Regions from separate parts of the Microbacterium sp. SORGH_AS_0421 genome, predicted to be linked through region 1. Evidence: predicted binding sites of a transcription regulator. Region 1 holds the regulator's gene; each other region holds the start of a gene.
The links. The regulator HrcA, encoded in region 1, represses chaperone genes, less so after heat shock. The targets are predictions, from matches to a motif close to TTNGCACTCGNNNNNNNCGAGTGCNAA.

Region 1 (5,131 bases):
CCCTTCGTCAGCCCTGGGACGGGTGTCCGCCTGCATGGCAAGGTCGACGGTCACCGCGCCGACGCCGAGCTGCGCGTCATCTCGGTCTTCGAAGAACCGCGCCGCGTCGGGTTCATCCTCGGCACGGTCGGTCACTCGATCGTCAGCGGCGAAGAGCTGTTCGCGGTCGAGTGGCGCGACAACGACGAGGTCTGGCTCGTGGTCCGCGCGTTCGATCGCCCCACTGCTCCCACCTACCGCCTCTTCACCAGCCGCGTGCGCCGCCGCCGCAAGGCGCTGTTCGCCCGGTACCTGCGCGCCATCTCGCCGCTGTACGCGTCCTGATGGGCGGTCCCCTCCCGCTCGGAGACCCCGCCCCCGTCGACGGACACCTGCCGACCGACCTCGACATCGACCCGGCGGCCGATTTCGGCGTGTACCTGCACGTTCCCTTCTGCCGGGTGCGCTGCGGCTACTGCGATTTCAACACGTACACCGCGAGTGAGCTGCGCGGCGCCCGGCAAGACGATTTCGCCGACACGCTCGCCGCCGAAGTACGCCTGGCGGGGGGAGTGATGGATGCCGCGGGCGGCCGCCGCCCGGCATCCACCGTGTTCTTCGGAGGAGGCACGCCCACGCTTCTGCCGCCGGGGGATCTGGCGCGGATGCTCGCAGCGGTGCGCGACGAGTTCGGGATCGACGCCGCTGCCGAGGTCACCGTCGAGGCGAACCCCGACACGGTCGACGACGCCGTCGCGCGCACGCTCGCCGACGCCGGAGTCACCCGCCTGTCGATCGGCATGCAGTCGGCGCGACCGCACGTGCTCGCGGTCCTGGACCGCACGCACGACCCCCTGAACGTCGCCACCGCCGTGGCCGCAGCTCGCCGGGCCGGCCTCGACGTGTCGGTCGACCTCATCTACGGCGCGCCGGGGGAGTCGCTCGACGACTGGCGTGCGTCGCTCGAGGCAGCCATCGCACTCGAACCCGACCACATCTCGGCGTACGCGCTGATCGTCGAAGACGGCACGAAGCTCGCACGCCAGATCCGCTCGGGCGTCGTGTCCATGCCCGATGACGATGTGCAGGCCGACATGTACGAGCTGGCCGACGAGCTGCTCGGTGCCGCCGGGTTCGACTGGTACGAGGTGTCGAACTGGTCGCGGGGCGTCTCGCACCGCTCGCGGCACAACCTCGCCTACTGGCGCGGGAGCGACTGGTGGGGGTTCGGCCCCGGTGCGCACAGTCACGTCGGCGGCCTGCGCTGGTGGAACGTGAAGCACCCCGCGGCGTACGCGCAGCGCCTGGCCGCGCTCGAGTCTCCGGCCGCGGCGCGGGAACGTCCCGACGACACGGCGCGCCGACTCGAGTCGGTGCTGCTGCGCAGCCGTATCCGCGAGGGGCTGGCGGTCTCGGAGATCCTCGGCGAAGGGCGTAAGGCGGTCGCATCCCTCATCGCCGACGGCCTGATCGAGGGCCGGGATGCCGTGCGGGGACGCATCGTGCTGACCCTGCGCGGGCGCCTGCTGGCGGATGCCGTGGTGCGAGCGCTCACGGTCTGATCCGCGAGCCCCCGGCACCGTGTCGGACCGATCCCGTAGAATTGGCACTCCGCAGATGCGAGTGCCAGACGGGAGGAGCAGCTCATGGTGTCGGAACGAGGCCTCCAGGTGCTCCGCGCAATCGTCCAGGATTACGTCGATACGCGCGAACCCGTCGGCAGCAAGGCGATCGTCGACCGCCACGCGTTCGGGGTGTCGGCGGCGACCATTCGCAACGACATGGCATTGCTCGAGGACGAAGAGCTCATCGTCGCCCCGCATACCTCGTCGGGGCGCGTCCCCACCGACAAGGGCTACCGCGTCTTTGTCGATCACCTCGCAGAACTCCGCCCGCTCTCGGGCGCCCAGCGCAGCGCGATCACCTCGTTCCTCGACGAAGCGGGCGATCTCGACGACCTGCTCGCCCGCACCGTCCGCGCGCTCACGCAGCTGACCGGACAAGTCGCGATCGTGCAGTATCCCTCGTTCGCCCGTGCCAACGTGACCCACGTCGAGCTCGTCGCCCTCGGCGGACCGCGCGTGCTGGTGATCCTCGTCACCGACACCGGCCGGGTGTCGCAACGGATCGCTCTCGTGCCCGCCGAGCCGAGCGAGGCAGACATCGTGCAGCTGCGCGCCCGCGTGGGGGCGGTGCTGGTCGGACGCAGCGTCGCCGACAGCTCGCACCAGGTGCAGGCGGTGCTCGCCGACGGACCACGGCCCGGTGTCGCCCTCGACGCGATCTCCGACGCGGTGCTGCGCATCGTGGGCGAAGAGCTCGAGGAGTTCCGCCAGGACCGCCTCGTCATGGCCGGGGCCGCGACGCTCGCCCGGCGCGAGTCCGACTTCCGCGGCAGCATCTACCCGCTGCTCGAGGCCATCGAGGAGCAGGTGACGCTCCTGCGTCTGATGAGCGAGATGGTCGCCGACGAGAAGGGCCTGTCGGCCAGCATCGGCCGCGAGAACGAGCCCTTCGGTCTCGTCGAGGCCTCGGTGCTGGCCAGCCGCTACGACGGCTCGACGGGCGGAGCGCGTGTCGGCCTGCTGGGCCCTACCCGCATGGATTACTCCTCCAATCTCGCGGCGGTCCGAGCCGTCGCGCACTATCTGACCCGGATGCTCGAAGACGACGACACGTCTCGCTGACGCCGAACTCACCGAGCACCCCACCCGAGAACGACCCCGCGCAAGCGGACAGGAAGGCGATTGTGGCTGACCACTACGAGGTCCTCGGCGTCGAACGCGACGCCAGCCCCGAAGACATCAAGAAGGCGTATCGCCGTCTGGCGCGCCAGCTGCACCCCGATGTGAACCCCGGAGACGACGCCTCAGAGCGCTTCAAGCTCGTCACCCACGCCTACGACGTGCTGAGCGACCCGGAGCAGCGTCGCCGTTACGACATGGGGGGCGACCAGAGCCCCTTCGGCGGCGGGGGAGCGGCCGGCTTCGGAGGCTTCAGCGACATCTTCGAGACGTTCTTCGGTGGCGGCGGTCAGGGCGGCGGCGGCCGCGGACCCCGTCCGCGTTCGCGTCGTGAGCGCGGCCAAGATGCCCTCGTGCGCGTCACCCTCGACCTGGGCGACGTCGTCTTCGGCACCCACCGCGACCTCGAGGTCGACACCGCCGTCCTGTGCGAGACCTGCCAGGGAGCCTGCACGCAGCCCGGCACCAGTGAGGTCACCTGCGACATCTGCCACGGCTCCGGCCACGTGCAGCGCACGGTGCGCAGCCTGCTCGGCAACGTCGTCACCAGCGCTCCCTGCAGTGTCTGCCAGGGTCACGGCACGACCATTCCGTACCCGTGCGGCACCTGCCAGGGGCAGGGGCGCGTGCGCGCTCGGCGCACGGTGTCGGTCGACATCCCCGCCGGTGTCGAGTCGGGCCTGCGCCTGCAGCTGCCCGGCTCCGGCGAGGTCGGGCCCGCGGGCGGTCCCAACGGCGACCTCTATCTCGAGATCACCGTCGAGACGCACGAGTCCTTCAGCCGAGAGGGCGATGATCTGGTCGCAACCCTCGAGGTGTCGATGCCGGATGCCATCCTCGGCACGAACACCACGATCCAGTCCCTCGACGGCAGCGTCGACCTCGAGGTGCGACCGGGCGTGCAATCGGGAGATGTCCTGACCATCAAGGGCCGCGGGATCACGCCGCTGCGGGGGAGCCAACGAGGAGACCTCCGCGTCGGCGTGCACGTCGTCACCCCCACCCGCCTCGACCACAAGGAGCGCGCCCTCATCGAGGAGTTCGCGAAGCGCACGAAGGCCCCGAAGCCCCGCCTGGCCGAGCACCAGCAGGGCATGTTCAGCAAGTTCCGCGACCGCTTCCGGCACTGATCGTGGCACTGCACTTCGTCACCGACGACGCCGGTCCCGCCCGTCCGGGCGACACCGTCGAGCTCACCGGCGCCGAGGCGCACCACGCCTCGGCCGTCCGGCGCGTGCGCGTCGACGAGGCGGTGACGCTCGGCGACGGTCGCGGTGTGTGGCTGTCGGGCATCGTGACCGCGGCGACCCCGAAACAGGTCGACGTGCGCGTCACCGGGCGCGACGAGCTGCCCGAGCCCTCTCCGCGCTTCGTGCTCGTCCAGGCCCTCGCCAAGGGCGACCGCGACGAACTCGCCGTGCAGGCAGCCACCGAGCTCGGTGTCGACGCGATCGTGCCGTGGCAGGCAGCGCGAAGCGTCTCGCGCTGGGATTCGAAGGCCGAGAAGGGTCTCGCGCGCTGGCGCGCCATCGTCCGCGAAGCGGCGAAGCAGGCTCATCGTGCCTGGATACCCGAGGTCCGGGCGGTTGCGCGCACCGCCGACCTCGTCGAGGCTGCGGGCACCGCTGTGATCCTGGTGCTCGAGCCGTCGGCATCCGCTCGCCTCACCGAGGTGGCCGCGGAGGCGTCGGACGGCCGCGAGGTGCTGCTTGTCGTCGGCCCGGAGGGCGGGATCGCGCCCGAGGAGCTCTCAGCGCTCGTGGCGGCCGGCGCGCGGCTCGTGCGCCTCGGAGACACGGTGCTGCGGACATCGACCGCGGGGGCTGCGGCGATCTCGGTGCTGTCGGCGGCATACGGGCGCTGGTGACGGCGTTCCGTCTTTCCGCTCCGGCGCTCGCGGGGATCGAGGCCCGACGTCTCAGCCCCGATCTCCGGGCCGTGCCGGCGCCTCGGAGAGCGACGGATGCCGGAACCCCCGACCTGGGTGTCGGAGGCCGTCACTAGACTGGATGCTATGAGCGAACCGTCGATCTTCACGCGCATCCTGCGGGGCGAGATCCCCGCCGAGATCGTGGCCGAGACCGAGAACGCCTTCGCGATCCGCGACATCGCGCCTCAGGCGCCGGTGCACCTGCTCGTCATCCCCAAGACGCAGCAGTACTGCAACGTCGTCGAGCTGGCCGCGGGCGATCCCGACCTGCTCGCCGAGATCATCGGGCTCGCCCACTCGGTTGCCGCCGCGCACGCCGACGGCGACTTCCGCCTCATCTTCAACACCGGCGAGGGCGCCGGCCAGACCGTCTTCCATGTGCACGCCCACGTCCTCGCGGGTGGCCTGAACGAAAAGAGCTTGGGTGGCTGATTCCGCCGAAGAAACCGTCTCCGACCACATCCAGGTCGACGGCGTG
Region 2 (5,131 bases), 1.1 Mb from region 1:
GCCTCGCCGCCGCCGATGATGATGTCGGCGCACGCGGCGTAGGTGGTGCACTTCGTGCCACCGCCCGTACCGCCCGAGACCGCCTGCATGTTGGCAGCCACGTCGGGACCGGCCGCCGAGCCCGCCTTCAGCGCCGCGAGGGCGAGGAGGATGACCGAGTCGTACGACTCGGGGGCATAGGTGAAGTCATCGAGCTTGGGGTTGCCCTTACCGGTCCAGAACGACTCCAGCGTGCTGCGGAAAGTCGCCGTCGAGTCGGGATCGACGCTCGGATAGGTCCCCTTGGCGCCGGTGAGGGTGCCGTTCGGGAACTGCGTACCGAAGTTCTTCAGGTTGCCGTCGACGAAGAACAGCTTGTCCTTCGCGAAGCTGGCGGTCAGGTCGGGGATGATCGTCGAGACCTCGTCGAACGTGATCAGGGCGATCGCATCGGGCTTCTGGGCCAGGACGTCCTCGATCTGCGCCGAGAAGTTCGTGTCACCGGTGTTGTAGAGGCTGGTGGCCACGACGGATCCGCCGGCACCCTCGAACGCCTTTTTGGTGAAGCACGCGAGACCGGTGCCGTACGAGTCGTTCAGCACGATCATGCCGAGGGTCTCGTTGCCCTCGGAGGCGATCAGGTTGCCGAGGACCTCGCCCTGGAGCACGTCCGAGGGAGCAGTCCGCCAGTACAGGCCCTTGTCGTTGTACCCGGTGAAGGCAGCCGAGGTGTTGGCAGGCGAGATCTGCACGGCGTTCGCCGCGATGACCTGGTCGATGAACTGCAGCGAGGTTCCCGACGATGCGGCACCGACGATCGCCGTCGCACCCGCACCCAGCAGGCGCGGGATCTCGGTCTCGTAGGCCTTGTTGTCGGTGTCACCCGAGTCGCCCTGGAGAAGGTTGATGTTCACGCCCTTGGCTGCGGCGTTGACATCGGCGGCCGCGAGCTCGGTGCCGGCGATCTCGGGCGGGCCGAGGAAGGCGAGGTTACCGGTGACGGGCAGCGCCGTGCCGATGTTGTACGTGAGGTCTTTGGCGGGGCCGGTCGAAGTCGACGAGTACTCGGGCGTGTACGAGGCGGGTTCGGCGGCGTTGCAGTCGATCGGGAAGTCGCCTCCACCGGCGGCGTTGCCGGAGTCGGACGGAGTGCTGGTACCGGTACAACCGGCGAGGACGAGCGCGGTGACGCCGACCACGGCGAAACCGCCGATGACCTTCGCCGCACGCGAACGGGAGAGGACACTCATATGGGTGCTCCTTGGTGAGTTGGAACCGCGCGGATAACCCGCTCGGATTGTGACAAACCTAATGGCGCACTTGTAGCCGCGATGTTGCAATGTGTTAACGGTCGATTACGCGACCTAATCGTTACTTTTGCGCGGCAATTCCGAGCCGCGAAACGAAAGAAACAGGTCAAACGGGCTCGGACACGTCCACCGCAGCCCGGCGATGACGCCGCGAGGCGACGACGGAGTCGACGCTGAGGATCACGAGCGCCGCCCACACGAGTGCGAACCCGATCCACCGTTCGAGGGTCATGGGTTCGTGCAGCACCCATACGCCGATCCCGAACTGGATGATGGGCGCGACGAACTGCAGCAGGCCGATGACGGTGAGCGGTACGCGCCGTGCCCCCGAGGCGAACAGCAGGAGGGGGACGGCGGTGACGGCTCCCGCGAGCAGGAGCAGAACGGTGTGCAGTGCTCCCGCCGTGCCCAGGGTGATGCCGGTGAGGTTCGCGACGAACACCAGCTGGATCGCCGCGACCGGGAGCAGCCACAGCGACTCGAGGGTCAGCCCGCTCACGGCATCCACCGCCGGTCCGATCTGCTTCTTCACCAGACCGTAGAAGCCGAACGAGAAGGCGAGGGTCAGGGCGATCCAGGGGAAAGCCCCATAGCCGATGACGATGACCGCGACCGCGACGACCGCCAGGCCGATGGCGATCCACGGCACGACGCGCAGCCGCTCACGGAGCACGATCACCCCGAGCAGCACCGTCACGATGGGGTTGATGAAGTAGCCGAGGCTCGTCTCGATGACGTGGTTCGTCAAAGCGCCGTAGAGGTAGGTCTGCCAGTTGATGTAGATGAGCACGCCCGCCAACGCGGTGAGCCCCATGAGCCGCGGCTGCCGCACGATCGCGAGGAACGGCCGCCACGTGCGCAGCACCGTCAACAGCAGCAGGCAGAACACGAACGCGAGGATGATCCGCAAGGCGACCACCTCGAACGGGCCGGTGGGCTTGAGCTGCAGGAAGTAGAGGGGGAGGACGCCCCAGAGCAGGTACGCGCCGAGCGCGTACAGCGCCCCGCGGGTGCTCCCGCCGGTCGGAGCGGGAGGAGCTGGGGTCACCGCTTCAGCCTAGGGGTCCCCTCGACGACTCGGAGCGCCGACCGTCGCGTCTTTCCTGCCACATCGGACTCCGTCGGCGGGCACGAAGAAGGCCCCGGATGCCGTGGCATCCGGGGCCTTCGAACGATCTCACTCGATCAGCGGACGACGACCGCCAGGACGTCGCGAGCCGAGAGCACGAGGTACTCGTCGGCGCCGAACTTGACCTCGGTGCCGCCGTACTTGCTGTAGAGCACGCGGTCGCCGACGGCGACGTCGAGGGGGACACGGTTGCCGTTGTCGTCGATGCGGCCGGGGCCGACGGCGACGACTTCGCCCTCCTGCGGCTTCTCCTTGGCGGTGTCGGGGATGACGAGACCACTCGCAGTGGTCTGCTCAGCCTCGACCTGCTTGATGACGATGCGGTCCTCGAGCGGCTTGATGGAAACCGACACGGTCTACCTCTTCTTTCTCGTTACAGAAGACTTGTCAGCACTCACGCGGGGAGAGTGCTAATTCGAGTGTAGAGAAGCGCTGGCACTCACGCAACGCGAGTGCCAGCAAGAACCCCCGCCTAGGCTGAATCAGTGGATACCAGCGAGCTGACCGCCCTGCTCACGCCCGAGGGCCTGCGCCTCCTCGACGAGGTGGGCACCCTCGATTCGGTCGATGAGGTCGCCCGGTCGGTGTCGCGCCTGCGGGCCGCCGGCCACTCCCCCGATCTCGTGTCGGCCGTCGTCGGCCAAGCACGCCTGCGGGCGCGCGCGACGGCGAAGTTCGGACCCTTCGCCGACCGCATGCTCTTCACGCGCGCAGGCCTCGAGCAGGCCACCCGCCTCTCGATCGCCGCCCGTCACGCCGGCCGCTTCCGCGCCGCGGGGATCGACAGCGTGGCGGACCTCGGGTGCGGGATCGGCGGTGACGCCCTCGGGATGGCGGGCCTCGGCATCCGGGTCCACGCCGTCGACGCCGACGAGGTGACCGCCGCCATCGCCGCCTACAACCTCGCCCCCTTCGGCGACGCGGCGACGGTGCGGCACGCGCGCGCCGAAGACGTGGACCTGGGCGCGACGGATGCCGTGTGGCTCGACCCCGCGCGACGCACCGCCGGTCATGCCGAGACGCGACAGGTGTCGTCGGCCGAGTGGTCGCCCTCGCTCGAGTGGGTCTTCGAACAGTTGAGGAAGACGCCGGGCGGCGTGAAGCTCGGGCCGGGCTTCGACCGCTCGCAGATCCCCGACGAGTTCGAGGCGCAGTGGATCAGCGCCGACGGTTCGACGATCGAGCTCGTGCTCTGGGCCGGCGCTCTCGCCCGCGAGGGCGTTCGCCGCGCGGCACTCGTCGTGCGCGCCGACGACGCGTGGGAGCTCACCGCCCCGGGCGACAGCCCCGACGTCGAGGAGCGCGAGCTCGGCGAGTTCGTGCACGAACCCGACGGGGCCGTCATCCGCGCGCGTCTCATCGGCGAGGTCGGTCGAGCCCTGGATGCCGGCATGCTCGCTCCCGGCATCGCCTACCTCACCTCGGATGCGGCGTTGACGAGCCCGTTCGTGTCGTCGTTCCGGGTGCGCGAGCAGCTGCCCGCCGACCCGAAGAAACTCGCGCAGGCGTTGCGCGCGCGGGGCATCGGCACGCTGGAGATCAAGAAGCGCGGCGTCGACGTCGACCCGGCGGTGCTGCGGAAGAAGCTCGCTCTGCGCGGGGATTCCTCAGCCACGCTCATCCTCACGCGCGTGGGGTCGAAGCGTCTCGCGCTGCTGGCCGACCGCGTCTGACGGCTCGGCTCACCCGACGGCGAGCTGCGAGAAGCCCCAGACCAGCCAGCCGACGCTGAACGCGACGGAGAGCAGCGCGAGCGCCAGGGCCCACACGGCGACCCGGCGGCTGTCGTGGGCCCGCCGGAGCGAGACCATCGCGAGAGTCGAGCCGATCACACCGACCGGAAGCAGCCAGCCGGTGAACAACGCGGCCGCCAGTGCGATGACCGCCACGCCGAGGGCCCAGGGCGCGACGGACGGCGGCTTCGGAGGGACGGGCGGCGCATACGGGATCAGGTGATCGCCGAACGCCGCCATCTCGAGCTGGGCGGTGGGTAGACGGTTGTCGTCGTCCACCTCGGGGGCGACGATCTCTGACCCCGCGGCGCGGACGCCGGCGGGCAGGGGCGGCACGGGGGGAAGGTCGACTGCGGGGCCGGCCTCTTCCTTGCGTGCGCGGCGGGTGGGCGGCGGCGTGTCGGTCACAGCGTCGTTCCTGCGCGTGGCGCCGGGGCGTCGGCATCCGGATCCTCCGCCACCTGGATCTCGGTGACGGGCAGCGTCGAGTCCGCTCCGAAGGCGAGGGTCGAGGGGCGGCGACCCGACGAGATGAGTTCCGCGGCGAGAGCGGCGATCATCGCGCCGTTGTCGGTGCACAGGCGCAGTGGCGGGATGCGCACGGTCACACCGGCGGCCGCGGCCCGCTCGAGGGCGACATCACGTAGGCGCTTGTTGGCGATGACGCCTCCGCCCAGCAGCAGGCGGGGAACGCCGTGACGCTCGCAGGCGTCGAGGGCCTTGGTCACGAGCACGTCGACGACGGCCTCTCGGAACGAGGCGGCCACGTCGGCGACCGGGACGAGCTCGCCCGCGGCCTCGTGCTGTTCGACCCACCGAGCCACGGCCGTCTTCAGGCCCGAGAACGAGAAGTCGTAGCGGTGGGATGCCATGTCGGAGGCCCGCGAGAGCCCGCGCGGGAATCGGATCGCGGTGGGGTCACCCGAGGCGGCGACCCGATCGATCTCCGGGCCGCCGGGGTACGGCAGCTTCAGCAGGCG
Region 3 (5,131 bases), 2.8 Mb from region 1:
CGAGCACGAGGCTCAACATGTGGGCGACTCCGGATGCCACGGCCTCCTGCTCCCACGCGGGGATCTTCTTCGAGCGGAGGTTCGCCACCACCGCGATGATCAGCGGTGCGCGCCGGGGCTTCGACGACATCCCCTTCTTGCCATCCGCCTTGTTCAGCGCACGGGCGAGGATGTCGCGGTCGGCGCCGCGGATCTCGATGAGCCGCCAGGGCTTCAGACTCTTGTGGTCGGCGACGCGACCGGCCGCGGCGACGAACGCCTCGAGCTCGGGACCGGTGGGGGCGAGGTCGGTGACCTTCGACCACGACCGGCGGTCGCGCATCGCCTCGAGTGCGCTCATGCCTTGTCTTCGGGGGTGAAGTTGAGCGACAGCGAGTTCATGCAGTACCGGTCGCCGGTGGGGCGTGCCGAAACCGTCGGGGAAGACGTGTCCCAGGTGAGAGCCGCAGTTGGCGCAGCGGACCTCGGTGCGCTGCATGCCGTGGCTGTTGTCTTCGATGAGCTCGACCGCCTCGGGGCGGACCGACTCGTAGAAGCTCGGCCACCCGCAGTGCGAGTCGAACTTGGTACCGCTCTGGAAAAGCTCGGCGTTGCAGGCGGCGCAGGTGTAGAGACCGGCGCGGCTCTCGTCGAGCAGCTCACCGGTCCAGGCGCGCTCGGTACCCGCCTGGCGAAGCACCGCGTACTGCTCGGGGCTGAGTTCGGCGCGCCACTGGTCGTCGGACTTGTCGACGGCGTAGGTCATGTTCACTCTCCTTCTTCGGCTCTATTCTCTCGTGCCCGGCAGCGGTCAGGTCGTGACGGCATAATCTCCGGGTGACCCAGGATGCCGTGACCGCCGTCGTCGATCGTTATCGGCGTTTCTCCGAAGACGAGGCTCCCGGTCGTTCGGCGGTGTACGCGAACTGGGCGGAGCGTGTCGCGGACGACACCGCGGTGGCTGCCGCCCTCGCGCGGATCCCCGAGACGCGACGACAGCCGCCGCTGGTGTTCGCCGTGATGCGTCTGCTCGGTGCGCCCCTCGACGACGTTGACGCGTGGGCTTCATGGGTCACGGCCCACGCTGACGCCATCGTCGAGGAATGCGGTCGCCGGAGCGTGCAGACCAACGAGCCCCTCCGCTGCGCGGCCCTGCTCCCCGCCCTCGCTCTGATCGAGGGGCCGATCGCCCTGCTCGAGGTGGGCGTGAGCGCGGGGCTCTGCCTCTATCCCGATCGGTACTCGTACCGCTATCACCGCGGAGAGATCGTCGCGGTCGACCCCGTCGACGGCCCGAGTCGCGTGGTTCTCGACAGCGACCTCGAGGGGCACCCCGACCTGCACATGCCGCAGATCGTCTGGCGTGCGGGCATCGACCTCAGCCCCCTCGACGCCCGCCACACGCAGGACCGCGACTGGCTCACCGGCCTCGTCTGGCCGGGGGAGGAGGGGCGTCTCGAACGCATCGAGGGGGCGCTCGACATCGCGGCGGCCGACCCGCCTCTGCTCGTCGCGGGCGACGGCGCCGAGGCCCTTCCCGCGCTCGCCGCCCAGGCTCCGGCCGGGGCGACCCTGGTCGTGACCACTCCGGGCGTGCTCGCTCACGTGCCCCGGGTGCACCGCGCCGCCGTGATCGATGCCGCCCGGGCGGCAGGCCGGTGGATCACGCTCGACGCGCCCGGCCTGCACGACGGCTGGACGCGGCGCCCCGAGCCCGTGCGGGGCGGGTTCGCGCTCGCTCTCGATGGAGAGGTGCTCGCGGAGGTCGACCCTCTCGGGGCGTGGGTGGCGTGGCATCCGGGATCGTGAGCGATGGCGCAGTAGCGTAACGGCGTGCCTCTGTCGGACCGTGACCTCGCCTTCCTCGCTTTCGAGGGCCAGTGGCGCCGTCACGCGGGGGCGAAAGAAGAGGCCATCCGCGCGGAGTTCTCGATGACGCCTGCCCGGTATTACCAGCTGCTCGGGCGCTTGATCGACACCCCCGAGGCGCTCGCACACGATCCGATGCTCGTGCGTCGGTTGCGGCGGCGGCGCGATGACGCGGCGGATCAGCACCGCGCTCGTCTCGGCCGGACGGCGGCCCGCTGACGGGCTCGCCTCGACGCGACCGATAGCATCGTCCAATGGCCAGATCGACCTTCCCTCGGGATCGCTTCGACGACCTGCCGACTGAATCCGGCCGCGTCGGCGCTCACCGGGCCGAGAACCCCCGTCTGCGCGGATGGATCGTGTTCCTGTGGGCGGCCATCGCCACCCTGGTGCTGATCATCGCCGGCATCTTCGCGACGCTCCTGGTCTCGGGGCGTATCTCGCTCGGTTCCGACGCCGCGCCCAGCCCGACCGTCTCGGTCGAGCCGACCATCCCGGCCGTCGTCGACACGTCGTACTCGGTGGTCGTGCTCAACGGCACTCCCGACAACGGCCTCGCGGCCTCCGTTCGCGACCAGATCGTGGCCGCGGGCTGGAGCGGCGACAACGTCGAGACCGGCAACTCGGACAGCACCGATTTCGCCGACACCACGATCTACTACCGCCTCGAGAGCGACGCGGCCGCGGCCGAGGGCCTGGCCCAGACGATCGGCGGTGCGCAGATCGCGCAGAGCGACTTCCTGCAGCCGACGGACGACCCGAACACCCCGGCCGACGAGAGCGACGTTAAGCGCCTGATCGTCGTGATCGGCCTCGACCGCGCGAGCGGTCAGCCCTCCGCTTCCCCCTCCTCCTGAGTCCGCGAGCGCCGCGTGTTTCCGCGGCGTAAAAACTTGGATGCACGCGCGTCAACAATGCTCCGGAACCCCGATTCCGCGGCATCCTCCGTGCTTACGATGACCTCGTCGTTCAGCAACAGGAGATTCGCATGACGCAGGGCACTGTCAAATGGTTCAACGCCGAGAAGGGCTTCGGCTTCATCACCGTCGATGACGGGCAGGACGTCTTCGTCCACTACTCGAGCATCGAGATGTCGGGTTTCCGTGTCCTCGAAGAGGGGCAGGCCGTCGAGTTCACCGTCGGCACCGGTCAGAAGGGCCCTCAGGCGGAGTCCGTTCGCCTGGCCTGAGCTCTGGCGAGAACGCCGCGGCATCCGACTTCCGGATGCCGCGGCGTTCGGCGTTTACGGGGCGGCTCGTGGCTTGCACTCCCTAGGGGCGAGTGCCAGAATGAATTAGCACTCGCTTTCGTCGAGTGCCAAAATCTGCAAGTCACCCGTCCGGGAGGGACGACACACTTATGGCAAAGATCATCGCTTTCGACGAAGAGGCCCGGCGCGGTCTCGAGCGCGGCCTCAACACTCTCGCCGACGCCGTCAAGGTGACCCTGGGCCCCCGCGGTCGCAACGTCGTGCTCGAGAAGAAGTGGGGCGCCCCCACGATCACGAACGACGGTGTCTCGATCGCCAAGGAGATCGAGCTCGACGACCCGTACGAGAAGATCGGCGCCGAGCTGGTCAAGGAGGTCGCCAAGAAGACCGACGACGTCGCGGGTGACGGCACCACCACCGCCACCGTTCTCGCCCAGGCGCTCGTGCGCGAGGGCCTGCGCAACGTCGCCGCCGGCGCCGACCCCATCTCGCTCAAGAAGGGCATCGAGAAGGCCGTCAAGGCCGTCACCGACGAGCTCCTCGCCTCCGCCAAGGAGGTCGAGTCGAAGGAGCAGATCGCCGCGACCGCGTCGATCTCCGCCGCCGACCCCGCGATCGGCGAGCTCATCGCCGAGGCCATCGACAAGGTGGGCAAGGAAGGCGTCGTCACCGTCGAGGAGTCGAACACCTTCGGCACCGAGCTCGAGCTCACCGAGGGCATGCGCTTCGACAAGGGCTACATCAACCCCTACTTCGTCACCGACCCCGAGCGTCAGGAAGCGGTCTTCGAAGACCCCTACATCCTGATCGCCAACCAGAAGATCTCCAACATCAAGGACCTTCTGCCGATCGTCGACAAGGTGATCCAGGAGGGCAAGGAGCTCCTCATCATCGCCGAGGACGTCGAGGGCGAAGCGCTCGCGACCCTGGTGCTGAACAAGATCCGCGGCATCTTCAAGTCGGTCGCCGTCAAGGCTCCCGGCTTCGGCGACCGTCGCAAGGCGCAGCTGCAGGACATCGCGATCCTCACCGGCGGCCAGGTCATCACCGAAGAGGTGGGCCTCAAGCTCGAGAACGCGACCGTCGACCTGCTCGGCCGTGCGCGCAAGGTCATCATCACCAAGGACGAGACCACGATCGTCGAGGGTGCCGGCGAGTCGGAGCTGATCGAGGGTCGCGTGACCCAGATCCGCCGCGAGATCGAGAACACCGACAGCGACTACGACCGCGAGAAGCTCCAGGAGCGCCTCGCGAAGCTCGCCGGTGGCGTCGCCGTCATCAAGGCTGGAGCCGCGACCGAGGTCGAGCTCAAGGAGCGCAAGCACCGCATCGAAGACGCCGTGCGCAACGCCAAGGCCGCCGTGGAAGAGGGTGTCGTCGCCGGTGGTGGCGTCGCGCTCATCCAGGCCGGCAAGAACGCTCTCGCGAACCTGGAGCTCACGGGTGACGAGGCCACGGGCGCGAACATCGTGCGCGTCGCCATCGAGGCCCCGCTCAAGCAGATCGCGCTCAACGCCGGTCTCGAGCCCGGCGTCGTCGCGAACAAGGTCGCCGAGCTCCCCGTGGGCCACGGCCTCAACGCCGCGACCGGCGAGTACGGTGACCTGTTCGCACAGGGCATCATCGACCCCGCCAAGGTGACCCGTTCGGCTCTGCAGAACGCCGCCTCGATCGCCGGCCTCTTCCTCACCACCGAGGTCGTCGTCGCCGACAAGCCCGAGAAGGTCGCCGCTCCCGCGGGCGACCCGACCGGTGGCATGGACTTCTGATCCCCGCCTAGGCAACACACGGAACGCCCCCTCCTCCGGGAGGGGGCGTTCTGCGTGTTGCGGACGTGGCCGCTGTCAGTTCAGCGGGCGGCAGACGTCGGTGACCAGAGCGTCACCCGGTACGCGGTCGGGGGTGGTCAGGTAGACGTTGAAGACGCGCGAGGCGAGAGTGTCGTCGCCGCGCGGGCTCAAGCCGTCTTCCACGAGGCGGGCGTTGATCATGTCGTGCGCCTGTGCGATCTGCTCGTACGGGCCCGTCACACGCGCGACGAGGCAGTCCCGGGGAGGCAGCTCGATCACGGTG

Region 2: a site for HrcA is predicted at 2,851-2,877, ahead of groES (co-chaperone GroES). Genes of this name have one in related genera too.
Region 3: a site for HrcA is predicted at 3,143-3,169, ahead of groL (chaperonin GroEL). Genes of this name have one in related genera too.

The regions. Positions count from the first base shown of each region.
Region 1 is NZ_JAUTAO010000001.1:2,846,515-2,851,645, reverse strand. Features, by position in the region: gene QE416_RS13595 (DUF1990 family protein) at 1-324, shown strand, start outside; gene hemW (radical SAM family heme chaperone HemW) at 324-1,541, shown strand; gene hrcA (heat-inducible transcriptional repressor HrcA) at 1,626-2,666, shown strand; gene dnaJ (molecular chaperone DnaJ) at 2,729-3,853, shown strand; gene QE416_RS13575 (16S rRNA (uracil(1498)-N(3))-methyltransferase) at 3,856-4,590, shown strand; gene QE416_RS13570 (HIT domain-containing protein) at 4,738-5,085, shown strand.
Region 2 is NZ_JAUTAO010000001.1:1,734,688-1,739,818, reverse strand. Features, by position in the region: gene QE416_RS08310 (ABC transporter substrate-binding protein) at 1-1,229, opposite strand, end outside; gene rarD (EamA family transporter RarD) at 1,396-2,337, opposite strand; gene groES (co-chaperone GroES) at 2,475-2,771, opposite strand; gene QE416_RS08295 (class I SAM-dependent methyltransferase) at 2,904-4,091, shown strand; gene QE416_RS08290 (hypothetical protein) at 4,101-4,559, opposite strand; gene tsaD (tRNA (adenosine(37)-N6)-threonylcarbamoyltransferase complex transferase subunit TsaD) at 4,556-5,131, opposite strand, start outside.
Region 3 is NZ_JAUTAO010000001.1:33,774-38,904, reverse strand. Features, by position in the region: gene QE416_RS00215 (nitroreductase family protein) at 1-322, opposite strand, end outside; partial or broken gene msrB (peptide-methionine (R)-S-oxide reductase MsrB) at 337-745, opposite strand; gene QE416_RS00205 (DUF2332 family protein) at 817-1,788, shown strand; gene QE416_RS00200 (DUF3263 domain-containing protein) at 1,813-2,067, shown strand; gene QE416_RS00195 (LytR C-terminal domain-containing protein) at 2,103-2,705, shown strand; gene QE416_RS00190 (cold-shock protein) at 2,837-3,037, shown strand; gene groL (chaperonin GroEL) at 3,208-4,827, shown strand; gene QE416_RS00180 (MerR family transcriptional regulator) at 4,903-5,131, opposite strand, start outside.